One region of the Robertmurraya sp. genome, then DNA from elsewhere that is predicted to be linked to it. Evidence: predicted binding sites of a transcription regulator. Region 1 holds the regulator's gene; each other region holds the start of a gene.
What was found. The regulator Rex, encoded in region 1, represses fermentation and respiration genes when NADH is low (regulators of the CRP and FNR family bind a similar motif). The targets are predictions, from matches to a motif close to TTGTGAAATATTTCACAA.
Positions count from the first base shown of each region.

Region 2: the regulator Rex is predicted to act here: its motif matches at 5,367-5,384, upstream of pflB (formate C-acetyltransferase).
Region 3: the regulator Rex is predicted to act here: its motif matches at 4,420-4,437, upstream of nirB (nitrite reductase large subunit NirB).
Region 4: the regulator Rex is predicted to act here: its motif matches at 5,164-5,181, upstream of ACGLXV_RS16880 (cytochrome ubiquinol oxidase subunit I).

Region 1 covers NZ_JAKFCQ010000077.1:17,147-25,571, forward strand. The annotation lists gene ACGLXV_RS11010 (beta-glucoside-specific PTS transporter subunit IIABC) at 1-375, opposite strand, end outside; gene licT (BglG family transcription antiterminator LicT) at 534-1,370, opposite strand; gene groL (chaperonin GroEL) at 1,787-3,412, opposite strand; gene groES (co-chaperone GroES) at 3,486-3,770, opposite strand; gene ACGLXV_RS11030 (CPBP family intramembrane glutamic endopeptidase) at 4,072-4,809, shown strand; gene ACGLXV_RS11035 (YdiK family protein) at 4,806-5,018, shown strand; gene ACGLXV_RS11040 (redox-sensing transcriptional repressor Rex) at 5,046-5,705, opposite strand; gene moaC (cyclic pyranopterin monophosphate synthase MoaC) at 5,733-6,227, opposite strand; gene ACGLXV_RS11050 (ABC-F family ATP-binding cassette domain-containing protein) at 6,367-8,289, shown strand.
Region 2 covers NZ_JAKFCQ010000055.1:66,633-75,057, forward strand. The annotation lists gene ACGLXV_RS06920 (nicotinate phosphoribosyltransferase) at 1-1,392, shown strand, start outside; gene nadE (ammonia-dependent NAD(+) synthetase) at 1,405-2,229, shown strand; gene pflA (pyruvate formate-lyase-activating protein) at 2,265-3,005, opposite strand; gene pflB (formate C-acetyltransferase) at 3,067-5,292, opposite strand; gene ACGLXV_RS06940 (cupredoxin domain-containing protein) at 5,642-6,094, opposite strand; gene ACGLXV_RS06945 (D-alanyl-D-alanine carboxypeptidase family protein) at 6,330-7,493, shown strand; gene modB (molybdate ABC transporter permease subunit) at 7,519-8,172, opposite strand; gene modA (molybdate ABC transporter substrate-binding protein) at 8,177-8,425, opposite strand, start outside.
Region 3 covers NZ_JAKFCQ010000045.1:14,606-23,030, reverse strand. The annotation lists partial or broken gene ACGLXV_RS05665 (alanine dehydrogenase) at 1-136, shown strand, start outside; gene ACGLXV_RS05660 (M20 family metallo-hydrolase) at 156-1,403, shown strand; gene ACGLXV_RS05655 (tetratricopeptide repeat protein) at 1,642-4,350, shown strand; gene nirB (nitrite reductase large subunit NirB) at 4,556-6,991, shown strand; gene nirD (nitrite reductase small subunit NirD) at 7,068-7,388, shown strand; gene cobA (uroporphyrinogen-III C-methyltransferase) at 7,437-8,425, shown strand, end outside.
Region 4 covers NZ_JAKFCQ010000124.1:22,488-30,912, forward strand. The annotation lists gene ACGLXV_RS16850 (YjiH family protein) at 1-1,266, shown strand, start outside; gene ACGLXV_RS16855 (amidohydrolase) at 1,287-2,417, shown strand; gene ACGLXV_RS16860 (GNAT family N-acetyltransferase) at 2,444-3,229, shown strand; gene menC (o-succinylbenzoate synthase) at 3,245-4,351, shown strand; gene ACGLXV_RS16870 (YwbE family protein) at 4,475-4,666, shown strand; partial or broken gene ACGLXV_RS16875 (DUF3231 family protein) at 4,789-4,998, shown strand; gene ACGLXV_RS16880 (cytochrome ubiquinol oxidase subunit I) at 5,208-6,605, shown strand; gene cydB (cytochrome d ubiquinol oxidase subunit II) at 6,605-7,615, shown strand; gene cydD (thiol reductant ABC exporter subunit CydD) at 7,615-8,425, shown strand, end outside.

The DNA of each region.
Region 1 (8,425 bases):
AAGCAATGCCTTAATCATTGCACAGCCTATCATTGCTGGTAAAATAGGCGTAAAAATACCAGATAGCGTATCTAAAATAAGCGAAAAACCTCTCTTCTTATTACCTGAGTTATCAGTGGTATCGGTTTTAAAATTACCTAACTTAATCAGTTCATCATGAACATTGTTTACATTACTTCCAATAATAATTTGATACTGTCCACCACTATTGGCGGTACCTAATACGCCCTTTATCTTCTTAATTGAATCAGTGTCTGCTTTGGAATCATCTTTTAAGTTAAAGCGTAATCTCGTTGCACAATGTGTGACATGCTCAATGTTTTTTTCCCCACCGACATGATTTAATATATCGGTAGCTGTTTTTTGATAGTCCATATAATCCTCCCATATTTAAATAAATAAAAAAAAGACCTAGGGTCCCGGAATGTAAAGAATAGTGATCGTGTCTCTTTACATATCGGGACCCTAGGTCATGCCTGCTTAATCAGTAACATTCCTAGTTAATGTTCTAATATTTAAATGTGTAATAAAATTTAGTTAATTATAACTCGTCTAATATGAACAGCTAAATATATCAGATCCTCATCGGTTAGTTCTTTTCCATAAACTTGTCTTATTTGTTCTCTGATTTTCAAACTACATTGGTATTCCTCTTTGTACTTTGATTTAATTAATTCTTGGAAATCGATATCACTGTTTTCTATAGGAATGTTTGTAGTGCTGAACAAACGATAAGCAAAAAATTTCAAGTGAGTAATAAATCTCACATAATATAAAGAATCTTCATCTAAATCGACTTTAAAATAATATCTTACTATCTTTAAAATCTTTTGAATGAACTGCGTAATCTTAACAGTTCCTTCCATATCGTATCCTAGTTCAGCGTTAATAATATGAAGCGCGATAGCTCCTGCTTCATCCTCTTTCAAATTAACATTAAATTCTCTATTAATAATATCCAAAGCTTTAAGAGCAACCTTATATTCTGAAGCATAAAACTTCTTTATTTCCCACAATAACCCATTTTTAAATTCTACACCATTTTTGTATCGGGTTACTGCAAAACTAATATGATCCGTTAATGTTATATATATATTATCATTTAATTCTGCTTTAAGTTCTAATTTAGCAGTCTTAATAATACTCTCTGAAACACGCATATACTCCATTGGAATTTGAGCAAGTAATGCATATAGCTTTCCTGCAACATTTTTTGATTTTAAATAGAATTCTTTTTCTATTTTTTCTATATCTACTGGGTCCCCTTTTTTCTTTTGAAAGCCTATTCCATTGCCTAAAAGTATTAGTTCCTGACGTCGGGGATTTATGGCACAAATGACATTATTGTTTATAACTCTAGTAATTTTCAAGTTGTTCCCCTCCTTTGAATCAACTTTTTCGCACACAAAAAGACCTATTTTCATGTAAACGTTAACTATTAACTATATGGTTAACGTTTACATAAAAATAAGGTCTTGCCTGCTTTCAGTAACAATCCTTATAAAGCTCTGATATTCATTTATAGATAATAATATAACGAGTTCTCTTAAATGTCAACAAGTTTTAGCTTAACTAAAAATAAGCCCCTTAAACAATAAAGGGAAGCGTTTAAAAAATAATTGCTTATGACGAGAACTTTGAAAAAGAACAAAAAGGAAGGTTTGAAAAAAGAAGCCTCCCACAAGTTCATCGAACTCATGAGAGGCCTCCGTTAAAATCCTCAATGTTAGCAAACCACTCTCACCTTACCAACAAACCCAGTCATATCAAGGGTTGAGGGGCATTATTACATCATGCCGCCCATTCCACCCATGCCGCCCATGTCAGGCATTGCAGGAGTATCTTCTTTAATGTCAGCAACAACTGCTTCAGTTGTTAAGAACATTGCTGCAACAGATCCAGCGTTTTGAAGAGCTGAACGAGTTACTTTAGTTGGGTCAACGATACCAGCTTCGATCATGTTTACCCACTCGCCAGTAGCTGCGTTGAAGCCTGTTCCAATTTCTTCACGCTTTAAGCGGTCTACGATAACAGATCCTTCAAGACCCGCATTGTGTGCAATTGTGCGAACTGGTTCTTCCATCGCACGTAATACGATGTTGATACCTGTTTTTACGTCGCCAGTTGCTTCGATAGCAGCCACTTTTTTGTATACGTTAAGTAGGGCAACACCACCACCAGAAACGATACCTTCTTCAACAGCTGCACGAGTTGAGTTCAATGCGTCTTCAATACGAAGCTTGCGCTCTTTTAATTCTGTTTCAGTAGCAGCTCCAACTTTAACAACTGCTACACCGCCAGCTAACTTAGCTAAGCGCTCTTGTAATTTTTCGCGGTCAAATTCAGAAGTTGTTTCTTCCATTTGCGCACGTATTTGGTTTACACGACCTGCGATTTGTGCAGAGTCTCCAGCACCTTCAACGATTGTTGTATTTTCTTTTGTTACAACAACTTTAGAAGCGCGTCCTAAAGATTGAATCGTTGCAGACTTAAGGTCACGACCTAGCTCTTCAGTGATCACTTCTCCACCTGTTAGGATAGCGATGTCTTCAAGCATAGCTTTACGACGGTCACCGAAACCAGGAGCTTTAACCGCTACTGCATTGAATGTTCCACGAAGCTTGTTAACTACTAAAGTAGCTAATGCTTCTCCTTCTACATCCTCAGCAACAAGTAATAATGGCTTACCTTGTTGTACAACTTGCTCTAGAACTGGAAGGATTTCTTGGATGCTTCCAATTTTCTTGTCAGTAATTAAGATAAATGGATTGTCTAAAACAGCTTCCATTTTATCAGAGTCAGTTACCATGTATGGAGATGCATATCCACGATCGAATTGCATACCTTCTACTACATCAAGCTCAGTAGTGAAGCCTTTTGATTCTTCGATTGTGATTACGCCGTCGTTACCAACGCGCTCCATTGCTTCAGCAATTAATTGTCCTACTTCATCATCAGCTGCAGAAATAGCTGCAACTTGTGCGATAGAAGCTTTGTTTTCAATTGGCTTAGAAATCGCACGAAGCTCTTCAACCGCTACTGCTACTGCCTTATCCATCCCTTTACGGATACCCATTGGGTTCGCACCAGCTGTAACGTTCTTTAAGCCTTCGCGGATCATCGCTTGAGCAAGAACCGTTGCAGTTGTCGTACCGTCACCAGCAACATCATTTGTTTTGCTAGCTACTTCAGCAACAAGCTTAGCACCCATGTTTTCGAATGCATCTTCAAGTTCGATTTCTTTTGCAATTGTTACACCATCATTTGTAATAAGTGGTGAACCGAATTTCTTTTCAAGAACCACGTTACGTCCCTTTGGTCCTAATGTTACTTTTACCGCATTTGCAAGTGCATCTACCCCACGAAGCATCGAGCGACGTGCGTCTTCACTAAACTTAATTTCTTTAGCCATTGTAAAATACCCTCCTCGAGTTTTTTCAATCTATTCTGTCTTCGTTTAGTTTTAAAATAAGAAAGTTCTACTCTTATCCAAGAATAGCAAGAATATCGTTTTCACGTAGAATTAAGTACTCTTTTCCTTCGAACTTAACTTCTGTGCCAGCGTATTTTGAGAAGATAATGCGGTCGTCCACAGAAACTTCAAGAGCTACACGCTCACCGCTTTCAAGTACGCGGCCAGTGCCGACAGCAACTACTTTGCCTTCTTGAGGCTTCTCTTTAGCAGAGTCTGGTAGTACAATACCGCTTGCCGTTTTTTCTTCCGTTTCAACTAGCTCAATTACAATGCGATCACCTAGTGGCTTTAACAAGTGAAACAACCTCCTCAAATATATGTAAGATTTTATTATTAGCACTCACTTAACTAGAGTGCTAACACAACTATTATATTAATGAATCTCTTCTTTTTTTGCAAGCGAGAAACCGCTTTTTTTTATAAATTTTTTGTAAAAGTCCTCCCATAACTTGTTAATTATACAACCTTACTAAGTATGTACTTTTCCATCTATTCTATCCATATAATGCTAAAATACGGACAATAATTCTTCTTATTTGATACAACCTGATGTTTACGAGTAGAATAACTATATTGGATTGAAAAGGAGACTTGTTTTGAAACGTGAATATTGGATTATATTAATTGCTTATATTGCAATGCAGCTTTCAAGCTTTATTGGTGTCCCTATAACCTCTCTTGTAATGGAAATGATTGGTTTTAATACAAATCACTCTCAAGGGTTTGCAGGTGTCACTTGGCTTGTCATCAGCTTTTCTATCACACTTGTTGTTGTCCTGCTGCTGTTGCGTAAAGAGATGGTAACTGCAAATGAAGTAAGAAACGGAGCAAGCTTAGGTCGGTCGATCCTCTGGTCCATCACAGGTGTCTTTCTTGCCCTATTTGCCCAAGCCTTTGCTGCGAATATTGAACGTTTGATTGGTATTGAGGTAGGATCTGATAATACACAACAGATTTTACGTATCATTGAAACTTTTCCTATTATGATTGTCGTTAGCTCAGTTATTGGTCCTATATTAGAAGAAATTGTCTTTCGTAAGATCATTTTTGTGGCATTTTATAAGCGTTTTAACTTTTTCCTATCTGCGTTGCTTAGCTCCGTCATTTTTTCATTTGCCCATATGGAGCCTGAGCATACCCTACTTTATTCGGCGATGGGATTCACCTTTGCGTATTTGTACGTAAAAACCAATCGTATTCTCGTTCCAATCGTTGCTCACGTATCAATGAATACGTTCGTTGTACTTGTGCAATCCGTATATAGGGAAGACTTAGAAAAATTAATCAAACAAGCAGAACAAATGCAAAGCTTTATTGGAGGATTCTTCTTATGAGACAGTCACCTTTATTCTCAGGAATTATATACATCGTCTTAGGTGCTCTGTTCACAGTGTTTGCGATTCAGGACTTACAACAAAATGGAGAGTGGGGCTTTTTTACTTACCTGCTTGTCTTGCTAGCAACATTTGATATTGGTTCAGGCATTCGGATGATTCTTTTACATTTTAAAATTAAAGAGATTAAGAAACAGCAAAAGAAATAGCCGCTCCACTAAGGGGCGGCTTGTTGTTTATTCCTCTACCATTTCTTCATCCACTGAATAGTGCTTTAAAAAGTACACAAGTGACTGTAACTCAATAGCCAAATCAATATGATGAACCCTTATTGATGATGGAACCGTTAATCGGGCCGGTGTAAAGTTTAAAATTCCTCTCACCGTTCCTTGAACCATTCGATCAGTAATGGATTGTGCGACCGTTGCTGGAACGGTTAATATCGCTACCTGAATATCTTCTCTTTCAATAACCTCTTCTAGATCATCCATATGATAGACGGGCACTTCTCCAATTTTTGTGCCTACCTTATCTTCTACTACGTCAAATGCAACAGCAATTTTTGTATTATTATTTTTTAAGAAATTATAATTTAAAAATGCTGTCCCTAAATTCCCCACTCCAATTAAAGCAACCTTCGTTAACTCATCTTGGTCGAGTGTTTTACGGAAAAAGGATAATAGATAGTTTACATTGTAACCGTATCCCTTTTTGCCTAACGCACCAAAGTATGAAAAATCTCTTCGAATCGTTGCAGAATCGACCTTCACCGCCTCACTTAGTTCAGCAGATGAAACTCGTTGCTTTCCTGATGAGTGTAAACTATTTAAAAAGCGATAATACAATGGTAGTCTTTTCGCCGTTGCTTGTGGGATTTTCATTGATTCATTACTCATCGTTCTTCCCCTACCTTCTACCTTTAACTAATATAGTTTCTCTTCTCTTTTAAAGTCACCGTTTTTTCCACCAGTTTTTTCAACAAGGTATGTTTTCCCGATAACCATTCCTTTATCTACTGCTTTACACATATCATAAACAGTAAGCGCACAAACAGAAGCGGCTGTTAACGCTTCCATTTCTACTCCTGTATTCCCTTTTGTCTTTACACTAGCAGATATATGTAGAGTATGGCAATTGTTATCTGATTCCCAATCAAAAGAAATATCGACACCAGTAAGTGGAATAGGATGACACATTGGAATAATATCCCATGTTTTTTTACAAGCCATAACGGCAGCAACCTGTGCGACTGCTAGCACATCACCTTTTTTCATTTGGTTATGTGTGATACGATCATATATCTCTTGATTGACTGTGATACTAGAATGGGCAATGGCCGTCCGTACCGTTTCGGGCTTATCACTCACATCTACCATTTTCGCTCTGCCTTCTTTATTAAAATGAGTGAACTCTGACATCAATTATACACCTCTTTCAAAATCATACACTATTTTCCTCGTTCTGTGTGAAAACATTGTAACATAGTTCACAACTCATATCATTGCTCATCCGTATTGAATGCGATACACTAACCGTAGAAGTATAGAGGTGAAATCAATGATACTACTACAAGTGAACCAGCTTTCCAAGTCTTATGGAGCTGACCTTATTTTATCGAATATAAAACTAGAAGTTCAAACAAGAGACCGTATTGCCTTAGTAGGCCGAAATGGGGCCGGGAAATCTACTTTACTCAAGATTATTGCCGGTCACCTTTCCTATGAATCAGGTGATTTAATCAAGCCCAAACATGTAACGATCGGGTATTTGGCTCAGAACACAGGTCTTGTTTCCGGATTATCCATTTGGGAAGAAATGCTTACCGTTTTTGAACAAGTCATGAATCAAGAGAAAGAGCTTCGTAAGCTCGAGGAAAAGATGGCTGATCCTACCGTATTTGAAGATGCTACTTTGTACGAGCGGACAATAAAAGAATATGACCATCTCCAAAATGAATTTAAGGAGAATGGGGGGTATCAGTACGAGTCTGATATACGTTCTGTCCTACATGGATTAAATTTCCACTCATTTGATTACTCTACAAAAATTGATAGCTTGAGTGGTGGCCAGAAAACTCGATTAGCTCTTGCGAAGTTGTTATTAACTAAACCTGATATTCTTATATTAGATGAACCTACCAACCATCTAGATATTGATACTTTGTCTTGGTTAGAGCAATATCTGACTGGCTACACGGGTGCCATCTTGATTGTATCCCACGATCGCTACTTTTTAGATAAAGTGGTCAATCAAGTGTACGAAATCTCTAGGAATCAAATCAGCAAATTCTCAGGAAACTACAGTTCTTATCTTGAACAAAAAGCCGAAAACTACGAGCGTGATCTAAAGCAATACGAAAAACAGCAAGATGAAATAGCCAAGCTCCAGGACTTTATTCAAAAGAATCTTGCTCGTGCATCGACCACCAAGCGGGCTCAAAGTAGAAGGAAGAAGCTTGAGAGAATGCAAGTTATGGACAAACCTCTTGGAGATGAGAAGTCCGCCTCCTTCGGTTTTGATATTGAAAAGCAAAGTGGCAATGAGGTGTTAAATGTTCATTCCTTATCCGTTGGCTATCATGATGAACGGATAGCTGAGGGACTTTCCCTCAGAATTACTAGAGGCGATTCCGTTGCCTTAGTTGGACCGAATGGGATTGGAAAGTCAACCTTACTTAAAACCATCCAAGGAACGTTACAACCCTTAGAGGGACAAGTTCACTATGGTTCCAACGTTAGCATTGGCTATTATGACCAGGAACAGGCGGCTCTTACTTCAAACAAGCGAGTTTTAAATGAGCTTTGGGACGAATATCCTCTGAAAAGTGAAAAGGAAATCCGGACTGTACTAGGGAATTTCTTGTTTACCGGCGACGATGTGTTAAAAACGGTATCCACTCTTAGCGGTGGGGAAAAGGCACGTCTAGCACTAGCTAAACTTATGATGCAAAAGGCCAATCTCCTTATACTAGATGAGCCTACCAACCATTTGGACTTGGACAGTAAGGAAATATTAGAAAACGCGCTAGTGGATTATCCAGGAACTATTTTATTTGTTTCTCATGATCGATACTTCATTAATCGCATTGCAACGAAGGTGATTGAGCTAAGTAAAACCGCGGCTGTTGAGTACCTTGGGGACTATGATTATTACGTGGAAAAGAAGCTTGAACAAGAAGAGTTGAAAGCCATAGAACAAGCAGAAAAGGCTGCAGCTACCGCGGTAGCTTCTCCAGAAAAAAATACGTATCAAATCGATAAGGAAGCCAAGAAATTAGAGCGTCAACGAAAGCGACGCATCGAAGAAATAGAAGGATTGATTGAACAGCTCGAAGAAACGATTGAAAAGAATAATACACTGCTTTGTGATCCAGAAATTTTTCAAGACCACGAAAGAGTGCTCAAAATTAATGAAGAAAATGAAACAGCAAAACTCCAATTAGATGAGTTACTAGAAGAATGGAGTGAACTTGCTGAATAAGCAGAAAGAACCGGGAGAATGAATCTATCCCGGTTTTTTCTTTTCCACAATTTTGTTCACAAGTAAATTGTTTTTATATGTGCTTTCCACAGGGTTTTCCACATTATCCACAATTTTAGTTTATTTTATCCACATT
Region 2 (8,425 bases), on a different contig from region 1:
GAGGATGGGATACACAACAAGAAAGCAGTATTTGACTTATATTTTAGAAATTTGCCTTTTGGAAATGGCTACGCTATTTTTGCAGGCTTAGAAAGAGTCATTGATTACATAAGAGGATTTCGGTTTACAGATAGTGATATTGAATATTTAAGAGAGGTTGCTCATTATAAGGAAGACTTTCTTGATTATTTAAAAACGTTAACCTTTACAGGAAATATCCGTTCAATGGTTGAAGGGGAAATTGCTTTCGGAAATGAGCCGTTATTAAGAGTGGAAGCTCCATTAGCAGAGGCTCAACTAATTGAAACGGCACTGCTTAATATCATAAATTATCAAACGTTAATTGCAACGAAGGCATCGAGGATTAAACAAGTCATCGGTGATGGAGTGGGAATGGAGTTTGGTACTAGAAGAGCTCAAGAAATGGATGCGGCTATTTGGGGTACAAGAGCAGCTTTTATTGGAGGTTTCCAGGCTACCTCTAATGTCCGTGCAGGAAAGATGTTTGGCATACCTGTAGCTGGCACCCATGCTCACTCTTTGGTCCAAGCATATAAGGATGAGTATATTGCTTTTCATAAATACGCTCGTAGACATAAGGACTGTGTGTTTTTAGTAGATACATACGACACACTACGATCAGGTGTACCAAATGCGATAAAGGTTGCTAAGGAACTTGGTGATAAAATTAATTTTCTTGGTATTCGTCTCGATAGTGGAGACCTTGCTTATCTTTCAAAAAAAGCTCGTGAAATGCTTGACGAAGCTGGATTCACGGAGACGAAAATTATTGCCTCAAACGATCTTGATGAGTACACAATCATTAACTTAAAAGCCCAGGGAGCTATGATTGATACTTGGGGAGTAGGTACAAAGCTTATCACTGCTTATGACCAAGCCGCGTTAGGTGCTGTTTATAAGCTTGTGGCCATTGAGGGTGAAAATGGAGAGCTTGTTGATACAATTAAAATTAGTGGTAATCCGGAGAAGGTATCTACCCCTGGTTTAAAGAGGGTATACCGGATTATTAATAATGAAAATCATAAATCCGAAGGCGATTATATCACGATGGATGAGGAACATCCAGAAGCTGAATCTAGAATTAAAATGTTCCATCCTATACACACCTATATCAGTAAGTTTATTACAAATTTCACTGCCAAGGACCTTCATGAGGATATATTTATTAACGGAAAGCTTGTGTATGAAGTGCCTAGTTTGCTACAAATGCAAAATTACGTAAAAGAAAATCTCCAACTGTTGTGGGAGGAGTATACAAGAGCACTAAACCCAGAGGAATACCCAGTCGATTTAAGTCAAAAATGTTGGGATAACAAAATAAGAAATATAGAAGAAGTTAAGGCGAATATTAAATCTCAGAATATTAGATAAGGAGGAGAAGAGTTGAGAAACATTCAAAGTCTTATTATGAATGAGTTACATGTGAAGCCTTCTATTGACGCTCGCCAGGAGGTGAACGAACGCATTGCTTTTTTAAAGGCATATGTGAAGAAAACAAACGCAAAAGGGTTAGTGTTAGGAATCAGCGGGGGACAAGACAGTACACTAGCTGGTAGGTTATCCCAATTAGCGGTGGAAGAGCTAAGACGAGAAGGCTATGAATGTAAGTTTATCGCTGTACGTTTACCATACGGTATTCAGCAAGATGAAGAAGATGCTCAAAGCTCCCTTAAGTTCATACAGCCGGATGAGGAATTTGTATTTAATATTAAGGAAGCAGTGGATGCAGTAAAGTTTGAATATGATCAAAAAACGGCAGGAGAGCCGTTACGCGACTATCATAAAGGGAACGTCAAAGCGAGAATGAGAATGATTGCACAATATGCCATCGGAGGGCAGGAAGGCTTACTTGTCGTTGGTACAGACCATGCAGCTGAAGCCGTTACAGGTTTTTTTACAAAGTATGGAGACGGGGGAGCGGACTTGCTTCCTCTGTCTGGACTGTCGAAAAGACAAGGCCGAGAGTTACTGAAAGAACTCGGTGCAAGTGAACGTCTATATTTAAAAGTCCCAACAGCTGATCTATTGGATCAAAAGCCTGGTCAAGCTGATGAGACGGAACTCGGAATTACTTACGAGGAACTGGATGATTTTCTTGAAGGAAAAGAAGTGGCGAACGAGGTAGCGGAGAAAATTGAACAGAGATATCTCATAACGGAACATAAACGACGCCCACCGACAACGATGTTTGATGATTGGTGGAAATAAAAAGATGGGGAGCAAATAATTGCTCCCCATTTTCATTATGCATATTTTACTGAAGCAGTTAAAAGCTCAAGAGCCTCTTGGGCTTCTTCATCACTTGGTGGTTGAATACCTTTTAATGGATACTCCATTCCAAGAGCTTCCCATTTATATACTCCGAGCTCATGATACGGAAGAACTTCGACCTTTTTAACATTCGTAAGTGTACCGATGAATTCCCCAAGTTTTTTTAGATCATCACGATCATTTGAAATGGTTGGTACAAGAACATGGCGTATCCATACAGGAACATTTTGAGTAGATAGGAATTGTGCAAATTCTAAAATATGCTCATTAGCCATACCAGTTAAGGAGATATGCTTCTTTCGATCAATATGCTTGATATCAAGTAAAATTAAGTCTGTGTATTGCAACAATTCCTTGAGGTTTGCTTGAAAGTGTTCTGCGTGTGAGAAACAGCCTCCGGAAGAATCAATGGTTGTGTGAATCCCAAGCTTTTTACATTCTTTAAAGAGTTCAATTAAAAAGGGAATTTGTAGAAGCGGTTCGCCACCGCTAACAGTAATTCCGCCACCTGATGATTCGATGAAAGGTAGATATGTTTTTAAATCATCGATGATTTCGGAAACAGACATTTGTTTTCCAGTTCCGATTTCCCAAGTATCCGCATTATGACAAAATTGGCAACGAAGCAAGCAGCCTTGTGTAAATACGACATAGCGAATTCCAGGTCCGTCTACTGTTCCAAATGTTTCGATTGAATGAATGTTTCCGTTCATGATGAAAAACTCCTCTCATTTATCAGGTAGGGAGATGTTAGCAATCTCCCTACATCAGTTTTTATAGTGATCCATGGAATGTTCTGTTAATAACATCCATTTGTTGTTCTCTGGTTAACTTAATAAAGTTAACTGCGTAACCTGATACACGAATCGTTAACTGTGGGTATTCTTCTGGGTGCTCCATAGCATCAAGCAATGTTTCACGATTAAATACGTTTACGTTTAAGTGGTGTCCTTGCTTAACTGAGTAGCCATCAAGAATACTTACAAGGTTATTTTCACGGCTGTCTTCATCTTTCCCTAATGCTTTAGGTACGATGGAGAAAGTATTAGAAATGCCGTCTAATGAGTACGCATAAGGAAGCTTAGCAACAGATGCGAGAGAAGCTAGAGTTCCTTTTGTATCACGACCGTGCATTGGGTTTGCACCAGGAGCAAATGGCTCACCAGCGCGACGACCATCAGGTGTGTTACCTGTTTTCTTACCGTACACAACGTTAGAAGTGATTGTTAAAATAGACATAGTAGTCATAGAGTTTCTATACGTTTCGTGCTTTTTAAGCTTTTTCATGAAACGCTCAACTAAATCAACAGCGATGCTGTCCACACGATCATCATTGTTTCCGTATTTAGGGAAGTCGCCTTCAATTTCAAAGTCAACAGCAATACCGTTTTCATCACGAATTGGACGAACTTGAGCGTATTTAATCGCACTTAATGAGTCAGCAACAACACTTAGTCCAGCAATACCAGTTGCCATTGTACGAAGAATATTTGTATCGTGAAGAGCCATCTCAATTCTTTCATAGCTATACTTATCATGCATGTAGTGAATGATGTTTAGTGTATTAATATAAAGTCCAGCTAACCAATCCATTGTAGAATCAAATTTCGCCATCACTTCTTCATAGTTTAGGACTTCAGAAGTGATAGGGGAGAACTCTGGTGCTACTTGTAGTTTATGTTTTTCGTCTTTACCACCATTAATTGCATATAGAAGTGCTTTTGCAAGGTTTGCACGAGCACCGAAGAACTGCATTTGCTTACCAATTTCCATTGCAGACACACAGCATGCTATTCCGTAATCGTCTCCCCATTCTGGGCGCATAATATCGTCGTTTTCATATTGAATTGAACTTGTTTCGATTGACATTTTCGCACAGAACTTTTTGAAGCCTTCTGGAAGGCGAGTAGACCAAAGTACTGTTAAGTTTGGTTCTGGTGCCGGTCCTAGGTTAGTAAGAGTATGCAAGAAACGGAAAGAGTTTTTCGTTACTAATGCACGTCCGTCATTTGCAACACCACCGATAGACTCCGTTACCCAAGTTGGGTCTCCACTAAATAGTTCGTTATAATCAGGAGTACGAGCAAATTTCACAAGACGTAGCTTCATTACGAAGTGGTCAACCAATTCTTGTGCCTCTTGCTCAGTAAGCACACCGTTTTCTAAATCTCTTTCAATATAAATATCTAAGAAAGTTGAAACGCGTCCAAGACTCATCGCAGCTCCGTTTTGTTCTTTAATAGCTGCCAAGTATCCGAAGTATAACCATTGGAATGCTTCAGTAGCTGTAGTAGCCGGTTTAGAAATATCAAAGCCATAGCTAGCAGCTAATTTCTTTAATTCGTTAAGGGCACGAACCTGCTCTGATAATTCTTCACGAAGCTGAATAACAGATTCCTTCATTACTGGAGTAGTACCAGCAAGATCTTTTTTCTTTTCTTGAATCAAGAAGTCTACACCATATAAAGCAATGCGTCGGTAGTCACCGATAATCCGACCACGTCCGTATGCATCCGGTAAACCAGTAATGATACCAACCTTACGTGCCATTTTCATTTCATCAGTATAAGCATCGAATACACCTTGGTTATGTGTTTTACGGTAGTCAGTAAAGATTTTTTCAACATCTTTATTTAATTCAAAACCGTAAGATTCACAAGACTGTTGTGCCATACGAATTCCGCCATAAGGCTGTAAAGAGCGTTTGAACGGTTTGTCAGTTTGAACACCAACAACTTTTTCTAAATCTTGATTTAAGTACCCTGCACCATGAGAAACAATAGAAGAAACGATTTCAGTGTCCATATCAAGAACGCCACCGTTTTCTCTTTCTTGTTTTGTTAAATCCATTACTTGATCCCATAATTTTGTTGTTGCCTCAGTTGGGCCTGCAAGGAAGGAATCATTTCCTTCGTACGTTTTAAAGTTTCTTAGAATAAAGTCTCTAACGTTTACTTCTTTTCTCCAAGTACCTTCTGAAAAGCCTTTCCACTGTTCCATTTGAGTCCACCTCTTAGTAAATGTTTATATAACAGATGATACAAATACATCATACTTGAAGTATAACAGATAATTAGTGAAATACATCACATAATCTAGGTGACATTTTGACAATGTTATGAACATTAGGTTTGTCAGAGGTTCGTTATGTGACGGAATGATGAAAAAAGAAAACTGTACTATAATGATTCGGCAAAAAATCAAATCTGTTATACAAAAAGTTATTATTAATAACACTATTGTAACGTGATAAATCTCTTCTTGGTCAATTAGGTTATGTAGATATTTTGACAGTTTGAATAGACCAAAAAAAACGATTGTGCGTGTTACACACAATCGTCTACAAGTGTTAATTCACAACAATATAGGCCGTCATTGGTCCGTTTGAATCTGAATCATGGTGGGTTAAGCAAATCAATCGATAGACACCCTTCTTTTGAAACTGGAGATCTAGTTCGGTTTCTTCTCCTTGAAGAATTTTACCGCTAATGTTTGTACCCTCAATTATAAATGGATGATTAGCACCGTTTATGCCCATAATCTTTAATTTTACCTTCTCACCCTTTTGAAGAAAGATGGTGCCAGGGTCAAAGCGATACGCTTCGATTTCTTTTCCATCTTTAGTTGTCGCTTCAAACTCGCCAGTGACTAAATGAATTTCTCTCGTAGAATCATTGACCGATGTTTGAACGACTGCCTCGCTGCCCATGTTTAAATAAATCCAAAGGGAGGCGGAGAAAACCAAACCTAACAGAAGAAGTGAAAATATAATAGAACGTTTTTTGACGACTAGAAACTGCATCGTACCCCTCCAAAAAATTTATTTCTACTAATTTATATGCATCAAGGTAATGGAAACTTGTCTATACTTTGTCTATGAATGTAAATTTACGACCTTAGTATCGGTTTTTTCGTTATAAAGCACGAAATATTACCTAGTTTTTCAATTTCGTAACAAATGTATAATTTATGCGTTTACATGTTATTTTTTTGGTACAATCGAAAAAGACTGAATTCAAACAAGGTGTGTGCATACAGTGATAAAAAAACTATCTATTATTTTTCTAACTATCCTTGCATTAAGTGCAAATCAAGTGTTTGCTGAGCAAATGGACGAGCTGTCCATAATAAGCGATTCGGTAATATTAATGGACTCACAATCCAATGTGGTCCTTTACTCAAAAAATGAGCATGAACGTATGTATCCTGCTAGTTTAACAAAAATTGCAACTGCCATTTATGCAATTCAAACTGTAAAAGTAGATGAAGTTGTAAAAGTAAGTAGTGAAGCTATTGAAGTTGAAGGAACTAAAGTATATTTAAATGAGGGAGAAGAAGTTACTTTAAAGAAATTAATTCAAGGTATGCTTATTAACTCAGGAAATGATGCTGCAGCTGCCATTGCCCTTCATATCGACGGTAGCATGGAGACATACGAAAAAAATATCAATGAATTTCTAAAAAATGAGGTTGGAGTTAAGAATACTCATTTCACGAATCCGCATGGACTCTTTGATGAAAACCACTATACAACAGCGTATGATTTAGGTCTAATCACGAATTACGCACTAAAAAATGAAACATTTAAAGAAATTTTCGGAACAAAAGATTTGGCTTGGGATGGTCAATCATGGGATACGACTTTGTTTACACATCATTTACTCTTGAAGGGAGAAATCCCATTCGAAGGTATCACAGGTGGAAAGACTGGTTTTGTCAATGAATCAAGGCAAACGTTAGCAACGACTGCTTCTAATGGTCAAATTGGATTAACAGTCATTGGTTTAGGAGCAACGTATAAACGTGATATCTATAATGATACAATTAATTTGCTAAGCTTTGGATTTTCTAACTATAAAACTTCAACTATTCCTGTGAATACAACATTTGAAAATGAAAAGGATAAGTTTGTTGTGACGGATCCGTTATATATAACAGAACCTCTTACTGGTTCTGCTGTAGTGGATGTAACAAAAGAGGGAGACTTAACTGTATTTGATTCTTCGAATAAAGAGCTCCAAACGATCTCTTTAGCTAAATATAAACTCAAAACAGCTCCAGAGAGGGCTTCTGTCATAGGAGAAACCACATCGAATGATAAATCTACACCTATTATGATGAAAGCCATATCAATTGGATTATTATTTGCGTTAATTGGAGCATTCGTAGGAATGTGGAAAAAACGAATATTGAATGGATGAAAAATAGCCATGAGTAAGCTCATGGCTATTTTATATGGCTTGATAGATAAAGCATAACATACGATAAAATGATCATCAGAAGGACCCAGGACCAAGCGAGACTACTATTACCAGACTCGAAGGCAACATATATAGCTGTTGGAAGGGTTTGGGTTTTTCCAGGTATGTTTCCAGCGAACATGAGTGTAGCTCCAAATTCCCCAAGAGCACGGGCAAACGCAAGAATAGAACCAGAAACAATGGCCTTTACACTCAACGGAAGAGCGATAAATAAAAATACCTTCCATTCCCCAGCGCCGTCAACTCTTGCTGCATCCTCTATTTCACTATCTACCGATAAAAAACCGGTCTTACATGATTGATACATAAGAGGGAAGGCAACAACTGTTGAAGCAATGACTGCTGCCCACCAGGTAAACATAACGGGTTGTTTAAAAATTTGTTCAATGAATCGCCCTACAGGACTATTAACACCAAAAATCATGATTAATAAAAATCCAACAACGGTAGGGGGGAGAACGATAGGTAAAAGAAGTGCTGTTTCGATAATGGTTTTACCTTTAAAGGAAGATTGATACATCATCCTAGAAACGAACACGCCAGAAATAATCACAAAAAGTAGCGAAACCGAGGCAACTGTTAAGGAGAGTTGCACTGGTGACCAAAATTGTAAATTCATATAATCAATCCAATACGTTAAATCCATATTTTTTAAATACTTGTTGTGCAGCTGTTGATTGTAGAAATTCAAACAAGGATTTGCTCTCTTTGCTGTTGGTTGTATATTCTAAGACACCATAATAGTACATGATAGGGGAGTGAAGAGATGGATTTATGTTTTCAGTCACTTCTACTTTCTTTGATGTTAAGGCATCTGTTTTATAAACCATTCCAGCATCCACATTTTTCGTTTCTACATATGTAAGTACTTG
Region 3 (8,425 bases), on a different contig from region 1:
AATAGCAGACAAAGGCTATAAAATTGCTTTTGCAGAAAACAAGGCCTTATTTAAAGGATTAAATGTCATTGATGGAAAGGTCGTTTACGAGGGTGTTGCTATGGCACATAATCTTCCGTACGTTTCAACCATCTAATAGGCAAGGAGGGATATAGATGACGTTACTAACACTTTCTATCAATAAGGAACGACTAGAAAAAAGAATACATGAGCTTGCGGAGATTGGAAAGATTTCCGAAACAGGCGTTTGTCGCTTAGCACTTTCGAAGGAGGATAAGCAAGCAGTTGACACCGTTAAAAGGTGGATGGAGGATGCTGGATTAGCTGCACGAATTGACCATTTTGGAAACTTAATTGGCAGACTAGAAGGAAAGAATCCTGATGCACCTATTTTAATGGTTGGCTCACATATCGACTCACAGCCATATGGAGGAAGATTTGATGGAGTAATTGGTGTATTAGGAGCTCTAGAAGTTGTCGAAACGATGATAGAAAAAAACATAGTCCCTGATACTCCCATCGAAGTAGTTGCCTTTTGTGATGAGGAAGGTTGTCGATTTAACAAAGGTCTATTTGGGGTCAGAGGAATTCTTGGCAAGCTAGAAGAAGGAGAGCTTGAGAGGAAGGACAAAAATGGTGTAACAAGAAGAGATGCACTAATCGAGTTCGGCTGTGATCCAACTAGATTTAAGGAATCAGAGTATAAAGAAGGAAGCATTGGTGCCTTCTTAGAGCTTCATATTGAACAGGGTCCTATTTTAGAAGCAAAGGGGGTTCCTGTTGGAATTGTGACGGGTATATCTGGCCCACTTTGGCTTTCTGTTGAGTTAGAAGGATTTGCCGGTCATGCTGGGTCTGTTCCGATGTCGATGCGACAAGACGCATTAGTTGGTGCTGCTAAAGTAATTGTCGCACTAAACGAGCTGGTCAGTCAGGACCCAAGTGCGCCAACTGTTGGAACTGTCGGAAGTCTACAGGTTTTCCCGGACTCTCGCAATATTATCCCTGAGAAAGTAACCTTTACCGTCGATTTACGAGATATTGATATTAATAGAAGACATGTGCTTGAAGCAAAACTAAGAAATCAAATCAAGGAAATAACGGAAACACATGGTTTACGTTGTACCATTTCCGAGGATACCAATAGCGAACCAAGGTATTGCTCTGAAAGATTAATGAATATCATGAGGCAACAAAGTGAAGTGATCGGTCTTAAACCGATTGAATTAATGAGTGGTCCTTTTCACGATTCTCTCTCTATGTCTTATGCATGCGAATACGGCATGATTTTTGTGAGGTGCAAGGACGGAATCAGTCACAATCCAAAGGAATTTTCAACGATCGAAGATATCTCACTCGGAACCGAGTTACTCTACCGCACCGTCACCAACTACAAAGGGTGACTGACACCGTTCGTGGACAAATTTCTTCGTTTGTCCGTCTGAGATGAACATATAAACATCTAGTTCTATTGAGCTAGGTGTTTTTGTTCATTTTACGACATAAAAGGAGATTTCTCTCCGAAATATGTAGAATCATATTATAATTAACAGAATCCATAAAGAGTTACATAGCAACATAGCATATTTTACTCTATCGGTTATTAAAATGAATGGGGAGAAAAAATATGGAGGAATTATTATGACATCAGAGAAGCTATTCGTTCAGAAAAAATATTATCAAACCCTAATTGAACAAGAAACGGATTTCCCCGTACGTTCGCTTGGGGAAGCTTATTATAAGGAGCAACAAAAGGACGTACCTGACTTAACACCCATTCGATTCGCGCAAGGGGAACTGTATTTCCTATACAAAGACTTTGAATCAGCGATCTTTAAATGGGAAAGCATTCAAAATGAATTAGCACCATGGGCCAAAAAGAATATCGCTGATGCTTACTTGGAGTTAGAGCAATACTCAACTGCAGAGGAAATCTATAAAAGAGTAAGTACCGAGTCCATCGTACTTCATACAGAAGTCTCGTTACAGCTATTTAGACTATACGTAAAAGACGGTCGTACCCATGAATCAACGTCTATTATTAGCGAAATCATTAACAACCATCCCGACTATCCAGGAGTAACTGAACTTGCCCGTCTCTTCTTTGAAGAAATAGAAGATTGGGCTAACGCAATGAATCTTGCCATGAAAGAATTTATGCGTACCAACTCTCCAGAATGGATCGATGTCATTAAAAGATATTGCGATGAAAAACGAACCACAATTTTCAAACCTGAAGAGTACACGCCATTTTTATCGTACTTGTTACGCCTTGATCGCATTCGATTCGAAAAAATTGTTTTTAAGCTGTGGGAAAATTACGAAGAACAATCAGAGCTACTCGATTGGGTAAGCGAGCTTAATTCATTACTGCTACAATCTGAGCTCCCTGAACAGTTATCATGGAAGCTGTTATCTCAGCAATACTTAAAAACATTTCAGCTATTTTTAAATGGAAAGTATTCCTTGAACGAGATTCAAGAAATCATTCCATTACTGCTGAAAAATTGGATGCGTTTCGCAGATTCAAATCATTTTATCTTTACCGCATGTGCAGCACTTGCATGGAATGAAGTTTTCCCTGGAACGATCAATGAAGACACCGTTACGGAAGCAAACCATGCATTATCCAATTCAGCTCCAAATGGACTAATTGATGTGCACCAGACAAAACAATTGTTCTCTAGTATCGTTACTTGGGCTGAAGAAGAAGATCTTCCGGTAAGTAATAAGTTGAAATGGATCATGGGGAATTTACAAAATAAGCAAAGCACCATTACATTGTTTACAGGAACAAGCAAGCTACAGACAACGATCTTAAGTGATGTGCTTGGACATGAACAAGTAAACCAATTGTCTTCCAAATTAGCGTTGTATAGCTACTTGCCTGAGTCTGAATTAGTTGAAGTGAACTCTGTGGAATCCAAACAAGTAAGCAGTCCTACGGAAATTGGGTCAACCGATCATTACATCCACTCTAAAGGACCTTATGAACTGTTAAAAGCAGCAAACACCTCATTAATGTCCATACCACCGTATCGTGGAACAGTTCAAGAAAGAAGTTCTCTTTCCGTTAACTTACACATGGCTGATAGCATTATTTATGTTTTAAATGAGGAAAATCCCTTAAACGATATGGAATTGAATGTGATAAAGCAAATGAACCAGCAAGCTAACGATCATACGTTCATTTTTATCCTTCCGATCCCAAATGCGGTAGAAGAAGAGACTGGCGTTTCTTATTATATGGAAACCATAAGGAAAAACCTGAATCCTATCTTCCCGAATGCTGACATTTACCCATACACGTCTTCTCAGGCTGTGGACTGGAGTGACATTTTATCCGATATTAACAGCGAGCAAGCCAACGAAAAAAGAACAAGAAAAGAGCTTTACTTTATTAAAGAAACACTTCACTATCTGTTAGCTAAACGAGCTGATAAAGAAGAAAAATTAATCGATGTAATTCAATGGAACAAAGAAATGTTAGCTAAGGTTAGTGGAGCTTCCATGCAGCTTGGTGATTTAGAACAGGAAGTCGGAGAAAGACTGAAGAGCAATTATGTTACGATCCTGCAGGAACTTTCTGCAGAAGTAGAAGCAGACATACCTAATGTACTAAAGACAACAGCTGAATCTATTACGGATCAAAGCAACCTTGCCACTATCCATCTTCAATTAAACGAGGAAATGAACAGGCGCATGGAGGAATATTTACAAAACACCACCCTTCCAAAGCTCTACTCCTCGCTTCAAAAATGGATTGGTCTTACGAAAGAGGAACTTCAGCAGATTCGCGCTTATTTAGACGAAATGGCTACAAGTTTTAATGGCTTATACGGAATTGAAAAATTTCAATTTCCAGTAGATGATCAATTACTTCATGATTGGAGAAGAGACACTGGGCGGTTGACAAGTGGTGTTCAATTAGAACACATCAACATTATGTTAAAACATAATCCAACACAATTATTACTAAAGGGCGCAGGTAAGCTATTCGCTGGCATCGGTCAAAATAAAGCCATGCTGCAGCAAAAATACAAGCGCTATGTGGAAACGGAAGATTATTCAGAAGTAGCAAAACAAGTAAGTAAACAGTTTTTTGCTCCTTATCATTTTTTTGCTATGGCAATACAAAGGGATTTAGAATCGTTTTTTCAAAAGCCAAAGGATGAGTTAACACATACGGCAGAAGACTTAGTAGAAAAGATCAGTCAGTATGAGCAATCTTTAACAAAGCTTCAGCAAAATCCAACAGCTTTTGAGGATCCAATTAAGCTATTCACGGTCCGTTATAAGCAATATGAATTCCTGTTTACTGGACTTCCTAAAGTCAAACAAGAAGTATAATTATTTTCAAGCTGGTGCAAACATATGCATCAGCTTTTTTCATTCATCTCCCCTAAATTTTTGAACAAAATGTGAATACCTTCACATAGTTCACGAAAGTGTGACAAACTTCACAAGTTTTCAACATAAAAGAAGTTAAAATAGAGCTATCAAGTTGATTGTGAATTAACGAGCATAAGGCTCAGGCTGGGGAGGACATAACAAAATGGAAAAACGACATTTAGTTCTTATTGGTAACGGGATGGCAGGAGTAAGAGTAGTAGAGGAGATTCTAAAACTAACACCCGATGCTTTTCATATAACAATCTTTGGAAACGAACCATATCCAAACTACAATCGAATTCAGTTATCAAATGTATTGCAAGGGAAAACAACGGTAGATGACATTTTTCTAAATGAATGGGAATGGTACCGTGAAAATAATATCACTTTATATACAAATGAAGCAGTTGCAAAAATCAATCCACAATTAAAGACAGTCGTTTCTTCAACGGGAAGAATCGTTGCTTACGATGAACTTATTATTGCAACAGGATCAAGCTCATTCATCCTACCGGTACCAGGTGCTGATAAACAAGGCGTAACAGGCTTTCGAGATATCCAAGATTGTGAAAATATGATGGAAGTAGCTCGTACTCATAAAAAAGCAGTAGTCATCGGTGGTGGCCTTCTTGGTCTAGAAGCTGCAAGAGGTTTAATTGACCTTGGTATGGACGTACATGTGGTTCATTTGATGCCACACCTAATGGAAAGACAGCTGGATGAGACAGCTGCAACGATGCTGAAAGAAGAACTTGAAGCTCAAGGAATGAAGTTCTTATTCGAAAAACAAACGAGTGAAATTCTTGGAGATGACCGCGTAACAGGTCTTCGATTTAGCGATGGAACAGAAATCGAAACAGATCTAGTCGTTATGGCGGTTGGAATTAAACCAAATACACAGCTTGCAAAAGATGCTGGTATTAACGTAAACCGTGGGATTGTCGTAAATGACTTTATGGAAACAAATACACCTAATGTATATGCGGTTGGGGAATGTGCAGAACATAGAGAGATCACGTATGGAATGGTCGCCCCACTGTATGAACAAGGGAAGGTTTTAGCACAGAGAATACTCGGTTTAGAGGTTGCACCTTATGAGGGATCGGTTACAGGGACCCAACTAAAGGTATCTGATGTTGATCTGTATTCTGCGGGTGAAATTATTGATGATAAATCAACAAAAGCAATTAAAGTTCACAATGAATTTGAAGGCATCTATAAAAAGATACTAGTAAGAGACAATCGAGTGGTAGGGATTGTTCTATACGGTGACACAAAGGATAGCACAAAATTGTTCCGCATGCTTGTTGATAAAGAAGATGTAAGTGGTAAAACAAGCGCAAGCATCTTAGACTCTGGATGCTGTGGCGGGGGTCAAGCAGACATGAGCGTTGACTCTATGCCAGATACGGAGATTGTGTGTGGATGTAACGGTGTATCAAAAGGAACCATCGTGGAAGCCATTCAAACAAAAGGACTTACAACAGTTGATCAAGTATCTAGCTGTACAAACGCCGGACGTTCTTGCGGTCGTTGTAAAGGCCTTGTTGGTGAGATTCTTGCTTACACATTGGGTGATTCTTTTGATGCAACAAAAGCTAATAAAAAGACTCTCTGTGGCTGTACAACATTAAGTCGTGACGAGGTTGTTGCTGAAATTAAAGAAAAAGGCATGATGAGTACAAAAGAAGTCATGAATGTTCTCGGCTGGAACAACGAGGAAGGCTGCAGCAAATGTCGTCCTGCTCTTAACTACTATTTAGGTATGCTGCATCCTGAAGAATACCTTGATGAACGCGACTCTCGACTGGTTAACGAAAAAATGCACGCAAACATTCAAAAGGACGGCACATACTCTGTTGTTCCAAGAATGTACGGTGGTGTAACGAATGCTGAGGACTTAAAGAAAATTGCTGAGGTAACTGAGAAGTACAATATACCGCTTGTAAAGCTAACGGGTGGACAGCGTATCGCATTACTAGGTGTAAAAAAGGAAGATCTGACAAATGTTTGGGAAGACCTTGGAATGCCGTCTGGTTATGCCTACGGAAAAACATTACGTACGGTAAAAACATGTGTGGGATCTCAATTCTGCCGTTATGGTACACAAGATACAATGCAACTAGGAATCGACCTTGAGAAGAAATTTGAACGTCTAGACACTCCACATAAATTCAAGATGGGAGTATCTGGATGTCCACGTAACTGTGCTGAAGCAGGAATTAAAGATATGGGGATAGTCGGAATCGATGGCGGATTTGAATTGTATGTAGGCGGTAACGGAGGAACCGATCTTCGTGCTGGTGACCTTCTCTTCACGTTAAAGACTGAAGAAGAAGTAATGGAAATGATTAGTGCTTATATTCAATACTACCGTGAAACTGCGAATTACCTAGAGCGTACATCTACTTGGATTGAACGTGTGGGGTTAGATCATGTAAAAGAAGTATTGCAGGATGCTGAAGTAAGAAAAGAATTAACGGCAAAACTTGATCGTTCTCTAACTAGATACACAGAGCCTTGGAATGAAGCATTGAAAAATCAACAAATTCGTGAAAAATACTACAAAACAGAGGAAATTCCAGAAGTTTTAGTCTAATATCGTAAGTGAAAAATTATTATTTACGAAGATGAAAATGATGGGTAAAATTAAATGAAAGGTTTTGGTGATTGATATGCCACAAACATTAACAAAGGTTGATGTCGGAAATTATCAAACTTTAGCACATCAAGCAGGAAAAGTGATCCGACTTGGCGAAAAAGAAATAGTCCTATTTAAATTATCAACTGGAGAGGTAAAAGCGGTTGAGAACAAAAGTCCACATCCAAAGGGAGGCACATTGGCAGATGGCTTAGTTAGTGGAACCTATGTATACTGTCCACTTTATGATTGGAAAATCTCTTTGAATGATGGTAAGGTGCAAGCACCAGACGAAGGACAAGTAAAAACGTATGAAGTAGAAGTAGAGGATAATCGCATTTTATTACTAATATAAAGGATGGGGGCGACTTCGCCCCCATTTGCCTTAGGGGAGGAAGTTTGTATGACAACAGGAAAAGCATTTTTAGTTGGAGCAGGACCAGGGGATATTGGTCTCATTACAGTAAAAGGTCTAGAAGCCATTCAAAGAGCGGAGGTTATTCTATATGACCGGCTTGCAAACCCAAAGCTTCTGGATTTTGCACCTCCAAATTGTGAGTTTATCTACTGTGGAAAGCTCCCTGATCGTCATACCCTCAGGCAGGAAAAAATAAATGATCTTCTTGTAGAGAAAACAGCTGCAGGAAAAATCGTCGTTCGTTTAAAGGGAGGAGACCCTGGAGTATTCGGACGAGTAGGAGAAGAAGCAGAGGCATTAGCTCAAAATGGGCTTTCGTTTGAAATGATTCCAGGAATTACTTCCGGAATTGCTGCGCCTCTTTATGCCGGTATTCCAGTAACCCACCGAGAATATGGTGAATCGTTTGCCATTGTTACTGCTCATGATAAATCAAAAGATGGAAAATCCGCACTCAATTGGGAAGGCCTTGCAAAAGGAATCGATACGATTGCTTTTTACATGGGAGTAGGCAATCTTTCGCATATATGTACGAATTTACTCTCACATGGCAAACCAGCTTCAACACCAGTCACGCTCATACAGTGGGGAACATTTGGCCGTCAAAAAACACTGGAAGGTACACTTGAAACGATCGTTCAGCGTGTAGAGGAAGAAAAGTTTACGAATCCAGCCATCACACTTGTAGGAAATATCGCTTCTCTTAGAGAAAAAATCAGCTGGTTTGAAAAAAAACCATTATTTGGTCGTCAGATATTGCTTCCACGTACAGGGATAAGCACAAGCAATCTAGCAAAGGCATTAGAAGAACAAGGGGCTGACGTGATTGAATTCCCTAAATGGAAACGCGTAAAAATCACTCCAGATCACCTCATTTTATCAAAGCTTTCTATGTATTCTTCCATCATATTTACGTCTCCTGAGAGTGTTGACGAATTCTTTCAAATATTGATGGAAGAGAAAATAGATATTCG
Region 4 (8,425 bases), on a different contig from region 1:
ATTTCAAATGGTGAAGGAATAACAATCCCAGTTGCATTCCTTGCCAGTCAATTAAATACCCTTTTTGTTGATCAAATTCCAGCCTTTGCAACGGGTGTAATTATCCTATCTGTTTTAGGTTCACTTATTGCTGTTATTGCCAAGCCGCAATTTATTATCGAAAATTCCTTTTTAAATAAACTGTTAAATGTCAGCAAATTTTGGTTAATTGCACGTTTATTAGGGGCAATTTTTACAGTGATCGCACTTACGAAAGTAGGACCGGAATTTATTTCCTCTGAGAATACAGGAGGGATGTTGCTATTTAGCCTACTTCCGATTCTATTAACCACTTTTTTACTTGCAGGATTTTTATTGCCACTTCTTTTGAACTTTGGGCTGTTAGAGTTTTTTGGAGCATTAACAATGAAGATTATGCGACCAATTTTCAAACTGCCTGGACGATCTTCACTTGACTGCTTAGCATCATGGGTAGGGGACGGGACAATCGGTGTACTGCTAACAACTAAGCAATACGAGGAAGGCTATTATACAAAAAGAGAAGCAGCGGTGATTGCTACAACCTTCTCTGTTGTTTCTATTACTTTTACCATTGTAGTCATTCAATACTTGAATCTTGATAAATACTTTCTTCATTATTATGCTACGATCGTTATTGCTGGATTAGCAGCAGCTGTGATCATGCCACGTATTCCGCCGCTTTCTAGAAAAGCAGACACAGGCTATGAACATGCTAAGTTAGTAAAGGAAACGAGTATTCCAGCTGGTACATCGTATGCCCAATGGGGATTAGCACAAGCAGTTAGTAAAGCAAAGACAAATACAAGTGTAAAGGCAACATTAAAAGAAGGACTTCAAAATGTGCTTGATATGTGGATGGGAGTACTACCAATCGTTATGGCTATTGGAGTCACTGCTTTAGTGATTGCAGAATTTACTCCGGTGTTCTCCATATTAGGAAAGCCATTTGAGCCAATCTTAACGTTAATGCAAATACCAGAAGCAGACCAGGCTGCTCAAACGATGGTTGTTGGATTTGCGGATATGTTCTTACCAGCCATTATTGGAAGTGGAATCGAGAGTGAATTAACACGTTTTGTTATTGCATGTGTATCCGTTACACAACTGATTTACCTTTCTGAGATGGGAGGATTACTACTAGGCTCAAAGCTACCTGTTAGCTTCAAAGACTTAGTACTAATCTTCTTGATTCGTACGGCCATTACTTTACCGATTGTTGCCATTGCAGCACATATTATCTTTTAACTAGAAGGGTTCTGACACAAATGGTTCTTTTGGAAAACTTTATAGATACAGAGCGGAAACAAATTTTGAATACGTATAAAGAACTTCATGAGCTTGCCGAACCAAGCTGGAAGGAAGAAAAAACCTCTCTGTATGTAAGGCAAAAGCTAGAAAGGGCTGGATTTGATGTCCAAACCTTTCATGGCCATTATGGGTTGATTGCTGAAATTAAGGGTGAAAGTAATGAGGTAATCGCGATTCGTGCTGACATGGATGCTCTCTTGCAAGAGATAGATGGTGTCGTACAAGCGAATCATTCATGCGGTCATGATGGTCATAGTACGATGGTGTTATTCACAGCACTTGCACTTGCTAAAATAAACCATCATCATACCATTCGTTTTATCTTTCAGCCAGCAGAGGAAAAGGCAGAGGGTGCGCTTAAAATGATTGAAGAAGGCGCACTAGACAATGTAAAGTTTCTTTGTGGAATTCATTTGCGCCCTGCATTTGAGGTCGCAAATGGAATGGCGGCTCCAGTGATCTTGCACGGTTCATCAAGCTGTATAAGAGGTACGATTAAAGGAACACCGGCACATGCTGCGAGACCGGAGGAAGGCAATAATCCTATTGAAGCTGCCGCCCTTTTGGTTCAAGCTTTTCAAAATATTCGTGTCCAAACCGATGTGCCATACTCGATCAAAATGACTGAGCTTCATTGTGGAGAGTCATCGAATCTTATTCCAGAAACTGCACGATTCAGCGTTGATCTTCGTGCAAAATCGAATGAAACCATGAAGTTGCTTATAGAAGAGGCAAAACAATCGATTCAATCCATTGAGGATAGAACGAAAACAAAGATTGTTTTCCAACAAGATAGTTATTCTCCTGCTGCAGTAAAGAATGAACATGCTGTAAAGCTTGCTGAAGAAGCCATTAAATCAGTGCTGGGAGAGAAATGTCTCGTACCCATGTGTGACTCTCCTGGTGCAGAAGACTTTCACTTCTACACATTAAAGCGACCAGATATGGTTGCCACCATGATTGGATTAGGCTGCGGACTGGAACCAGGCTTGCATCATCCTAATATGAAATTTGACATTACAGCATTACTTAATGGAACAAAAATTTTAACAAAGCTGTTATTGGAAGCGGACAAACAAACTTGGTAATGACTCCGGTAAAGGAGGGAAGACATTTGAACGATGAAGTAAGCATTCGCAACCTTCAAACTGTCACAGAGTTAGAAAAGGTACGTGAATTAGAGGCTCTAATTTGGAGTTTGGAAGATTCTGTACCGGTCAACCAAACGGTAGCCGCAGTGAAAAATGGCGGCTTCGTTCTTGGTGCTTTTCTCCATGAGAAGCTTATTGGTTTTCAATATAGCTTCCCAGGATTTGATGGAGCGAAAGCGTATCTTTGCTCTCACAGCCTCGGGATTCATCCTGATTATCGTGCATTTGGTGTCGGCGAGAAACTGAAATGGGCTCAGAAGAAAACAGCGCTTCTTAAGGGTTATGAGTTAATCACATGGACATATGATCCGCTCGAAACCGTGAATGCAAATCTAAACCTACATAAACTTGGCGGCGTCTGTTCTACGTATATGGAAGATGTGTACGGTGAGATGAATGATGGATTGAACTCAGGAATGGCAACCGACCGTTTTTTAGTAGAGTGGAGGCTAAAGTCCAAGAGTATGAAAAGGGACTTAGACCGAGACGCGCTGCACGTTATAAGAACAGATCAGTTCAATGGAAACTTAAATCCTGTGGAAATTCATTTGAACCTAGCTCCTGATACCCTTTTCGTATCGGTACCAGGGAATTTTCAGACGATTAAAACAGAAGATCTCTCACTTGCTAAACAATGGAGAGAGGCAACTCGAAAGGTGTTTCTTCACTATTTTAAAAAAGGTTACACCGCTACTGATTTGCTGAAGGAAAAGGAAAACCACTACTACTACGTTTTACAAAAGCTATAGCAAGGGGAATGTGAAATGGAAGTAAAGAGCATCATTTTAAGGCATGTAAAAATGGATCTGTTAACCCCGTTCACTACGAGTGTCGGTACGGAGGTGGATAAGGATTTCATTATCGTGGAAGTACAGTCGAAAAGTGGTTTATCAGGATGGGCGGAGTCTGTTTCAATTATTGAGCCAATTTATAACGAAGAAACAGTAAAGACCAATTGGCATATCATGAGTGATTTTCTAATCCCCCTATTATTAAAAGAACCCATTTCGCATCCGGATGATGTGTCTGAGCGTTTTCAGTTTATCCGTGGCAATTATAATGCAAAGGCTGCATTAGAGTGTGCCGTCTGGGATTTATACGCAAAAGAAAAGAATCTTTCCTTGTCTAAAGCGCTCGGTGGAGTGAAAGATCGGATAGAAGTGGGCGTAAGTGTAGGGATTCAAAAGTCAGAAGCAGCGATGCTTAAGCAAATTGATGAGTACTTAAAAGAAGGATATAAGCGTATTAAAGTAAAAATCAAGCCTGATTGGGATATTCAAATATTGAAATCTATTCGCCGAGAATTTCCTGCGATTCCTTTAATGGCTGATGCCAATTGTGCTTATACATTAAAGGATATCGATCATCTTCAAGCATTAGATGAATTCAATTTAATGATGATTGAACAGCCACTTGCCTGTGATGACATCATTGATCATGCATCATTACAAGCGAAGCTTTCGACTCCTATCTGTTTAGATGAAAGTATCCACTCAGCTGAAGATGCAAGAAAAGCTATTCAGCTCGGAAGCTGTAAAATCATTAATTTAAAAATTGGTCGTATTGGAGGGCTTACAGAGTCAAGGAAGATACACGATCTGTGTGTGAAAAATGAGATTCCCATGTGGTGTGGTGGAATGTTAGAAGCAGGAATTGGAAGAGCTCATAATATCGCGATTACATCACTAGCTAACTTTACGCTTCCAGGTGACACAGCCCCTTCTTCGCATTACTGGAAGGAAGATATTATCTTACCGGAAGTAGAAATGAGCAACGGCTTTATTACTGTACCGGACTTACCTGGAATTGGGTTTGAACCAAATATTAAGAAGATCAATCAAGTGACACTTGAACAAAAAATCTTTTCATAAATAGTAAAAGGATATAGACTATTTTGGGTCTATATCCTTTTTTCTACCTTTTTTAAGCATTTGGAGATATGGTGAAAATAGTGGATAATTATCTTATTCATAATAGAGGAGCGGAAAAGAATGATGATGTCTCAAAAAAGAGAAAACATAAAAATAGGTAGCCAAGTAAAGGTGGTACAAAAAGCAGATCAGCGAACAGGGAAACTAACGGAAGGTATGGTTGCAAAAATCCTTACAAATAGCCCTACTCATCCGCATGGAATCAAGGTGATGCTAGAAAATGGTGTGGTTGGAAGAGTAAAGGAAATATTATGATTTTCCAGAAGTAGGTATTATTAGAACAATAGAATTTTTATTTTATTCACGTACAAAATAAAGAAAACTATTTTTTGACGCGTGGAGGAAATGAAAATGCCTGATACACCTTCAATGACACATTTTCAGATAAAATAATGATGCACTGTATAAGTCTCTTCTGCAGCTTTTCGTTAGGAGGAAATTCAATCGGAACCGCTTTTAGCCTTCGCAACGATTTACCTTTAAAATTTGCAGCATATATGAAGGATATTTTTGAATATGCCCATGAGGGAGCAAAGATCATGATTCAGAACGGTTGGATGGAAGAGCCCCCACAGACGATCAATTAATTTGCTTTCTCTGGGTGGAATTAAATAAACAAGAAAAGCCACCCTTGGAATATAGGGTGGCTTTTCCTGTCTACAATTCTATAATTTTGTCTTGTGTGTTACAAATGTCACAAAGTGTATAAATTTACTTCAACATTTAAACAAATTTCTAAGCTATACTCACTCTTGTGAATTAGTGAACATTTAATGAACAAAAGGAGTGAGGGCTAATGACAGAGCTTTTTTTGGCAAGGCTTCAGTTTGGAGCTACGACGATATTCCATTTTTTATTTGTACCAATGTCGATTGGTTTAGTGTTTATGGTTGCGTTAATGCAAACATTCTATGTCGTCAAAAATGAAGAAATCTATAAGAAGATGGCAAAATTTTGGGGTCATCTGTTTCTGATTAACTTTGCTGTCGGGGTCGTAACAGGAATTATTCAAGAATTTCAATTTGGGATGAACTGGTCAGAGTATTCTAGATTTGTCGGGGATGTATTTGGTGCTCCGCTTGCTATTGAAGCTTTATTAGCTTTTTTTATGGAGTCTACTTTTATCGGTTTATGGATTTTTGGCTGGAACCGTCTATCTAAGAAAGTCCATTTATTATGTATCTGGCTTGTTTCGATTGGAACAATGCTTTCAGCAATTTGGATATTAGCAGCGAATTCATTTATGCAGGAACCAGTTGGATTTGTTATGAAAAATGGGAGAGCAGAGATGAATGATTTCTTTGCTTTGTTAAAAAATCCGCAGCTCCTCGTTGAGTTTCCACATGTCATTTTTGGTGCGCTTGCTACAGGATCCTTTTTTATTGGTGGTGTTAGTGCATATAAGCTTCTAAAAAAACAAGAAGTTGAATTTTTTGCAAGATCATTCCGAATAGCAATGGTAGTATCACTCGTATCTGGAGTGGGGGTAGCTTTTAGCGGACATGAGCAGGCTAAGCATTTAATGGAATCACAGCCGATGAAAATGGCTGCCAGTGAAGCATTGTGGGAAGACAGTGGTGATCTTGCGGCTTGGACAATATGGGCACATATTGATACAGACAATAAAGAAAATTCATTCGAAATAAGCATTCCATACATATTAAGTTACTTAACATATGAGAAGTTTTCCGGTAGTGTACCAGGAATGCTTACGCTTCAAAAGGAATATGAAGAAAAGTATGGTCCAGGAAATTATATTCCACCAGTAAAAACAACGTTTTGGAGCTTCCGCATTATGGCAGGTGCTGGGGGTGTAATGATTTTGGTTTCTGCATTAGGTCTGTGGTTTCAATTTACCGAATCACTCATGAGGAGAACGTTCTTTTTAAAGCTGTTAGTAGGACTTATATCTTTCCCGTTTATCGCAAATTCTGCTGGATGGATCATGACTGAAATTGGAAGACAACCGTGGACTGTATTTGGACTAATGACAACAGCTGCATCTGTATCACCAAATGTTTCTGTTCAGTCTTTGTTATTTTCTTTAATCGCGTTTACAGCTATCTATTTAATTTTAGCTATCGTGCTTGTGTACTTGTTTATTAGAGAGATTAAAAAAGGAGTTGATCATCATGAGGATGTTCGATCGATTGATGTTCCAATTGACCCATTTGACAAGGAGGTGTATCAGTGATGGAGTTAAGTGAGTTTTGGTTCATACTAGTAGCTGTTCTGTTCATTGGCTTCTTTTTCCTGGAAGGCTTTGATTTTGGGGTGGGTATGTCGGTACGTCTATTAGCCAGAAATGATTTTGAACGACGTGTACTGATCAATACCATTGGCCCTTTTTGGGATGCGAACGAGGTATGGTTATTAACAGCAGGTGGAGCAATCTTTGCAGCTTTTCCACATTGGTATGCAACCATGTTTAGTGGCTACTATATTCCTTTTGTGTTTGTTCTTCTGGCGTTAATTGGAAGAGGAGTTGCTTTTGAATTTAGAGGGAAGGTAGACAAAGTGAATTGGACACAGTCATGGGATTGGGTTATTTTTTTCGGGAGCTTGCTACCTCCGTTTTTGTTCGGGGTATTATTTTCAAGCATCTTAAGAGGAATGCCGATTGATGAAACGATGACATTAAGAGCTGGCTTTTCTGACTATGTGAACGTTTATACTGTCGTTGGAGGAGTGACTGTCACTCTTTTATGTTTAGTACATGGGCTATTATTTACCTCTTTAAAAACCGTTGGGGATATACAAGCTCGAGCTAGAGAGCTAGCGAATATATTAATGATTCCTGTGCTAGTTGCTCTAGTAGCGTTTGTTGGACTATCCTATTTTGAAACTGATCTCTTCACCTATCGAGGAGAAGCAACTATTCCAATGATTGGACTTATTGTTGTTAGTTATATACTAGTGATTTTCTTTATAAAAAGTAAAAAGGTTGGGCTAGCTTTTATCTTTAGTGGAGCAGGGATAGCTCTTACCGTTGCAACTATATTTGTTGGTTTATTTCCTCGAGTGATGATTAGTTCAATCGATAGTCTGTATGATTTAACGGTATACAACGCTGCTTCAGGAGCTTATTCCCTAAAAATCATGACTTATGTGGCCATAACTTTACTTCCATTTGTTCTTGGGTATCAAATATGGAGTTATTATGTGTTTAGAAAACGTGTAGATGGGAAGGAAATGGTTTATTAATGGGCAAGGGGTTTCTGCAATACAAAGGAATAAAACGAATACTTGCTGTCCTTACCTTTTTAACTGCTATTCAAGGAGTGGCCATTCTGCTGCAAGCGATTTTGCTTGCGCGGGTGGTCACTCATCTATTTCATGGAGATGCGATTGAAGACCTGAATCAATTGATTAGTATTTTTGTTGGATTTTTCATTCTTCGATATGTGACCGTACATATAAAACAAAAAATTATATACCTGTATGCAAATAAAATAGGTGCAGACTTGCGAAAGACGGTATTAACAAATTTGTTCCACATAGGTCCTAGGGTATCAAAGCAACTTGGAACAGGAAGCATCGTTACACTATTGATAGAAGGCGTTGCGCAATTTCAGCAGTACCTGATTTTATTTCTCCCTAAAATGCTAAACATGTCAGTAATACCAGTTAGCATCCTTGCTTATATCTTTTTTCAAGACAAAACCTCCGCAATCATTTTAATTATAACGGTCCCAATTTTAGTAGGTTTTATGATATTGCTAGGATTAGCTGCGAAAAAGAAAGCAGATAAGCAATGGGGAATGTTTCGTATATTATCTAATCATTTTGTGGATTCATTAAGAGGCCTCGAAACGCTAACCTATTTAGGGCTTAGTCGTTCACATACGGAAAAGATTGCAAAGGTTAGTGAAAGATACCGAAAAACATCAATGGGTACGTTAAAGATCGCCTTTCTTTCTTCGTTTGCGATGGATTTTTTTACGATGCTATCTATTGCTACAGTGGCCGTATTTCTAGGTTTGCGATTAGTGGATGGAGAAATGTTATTAGAAC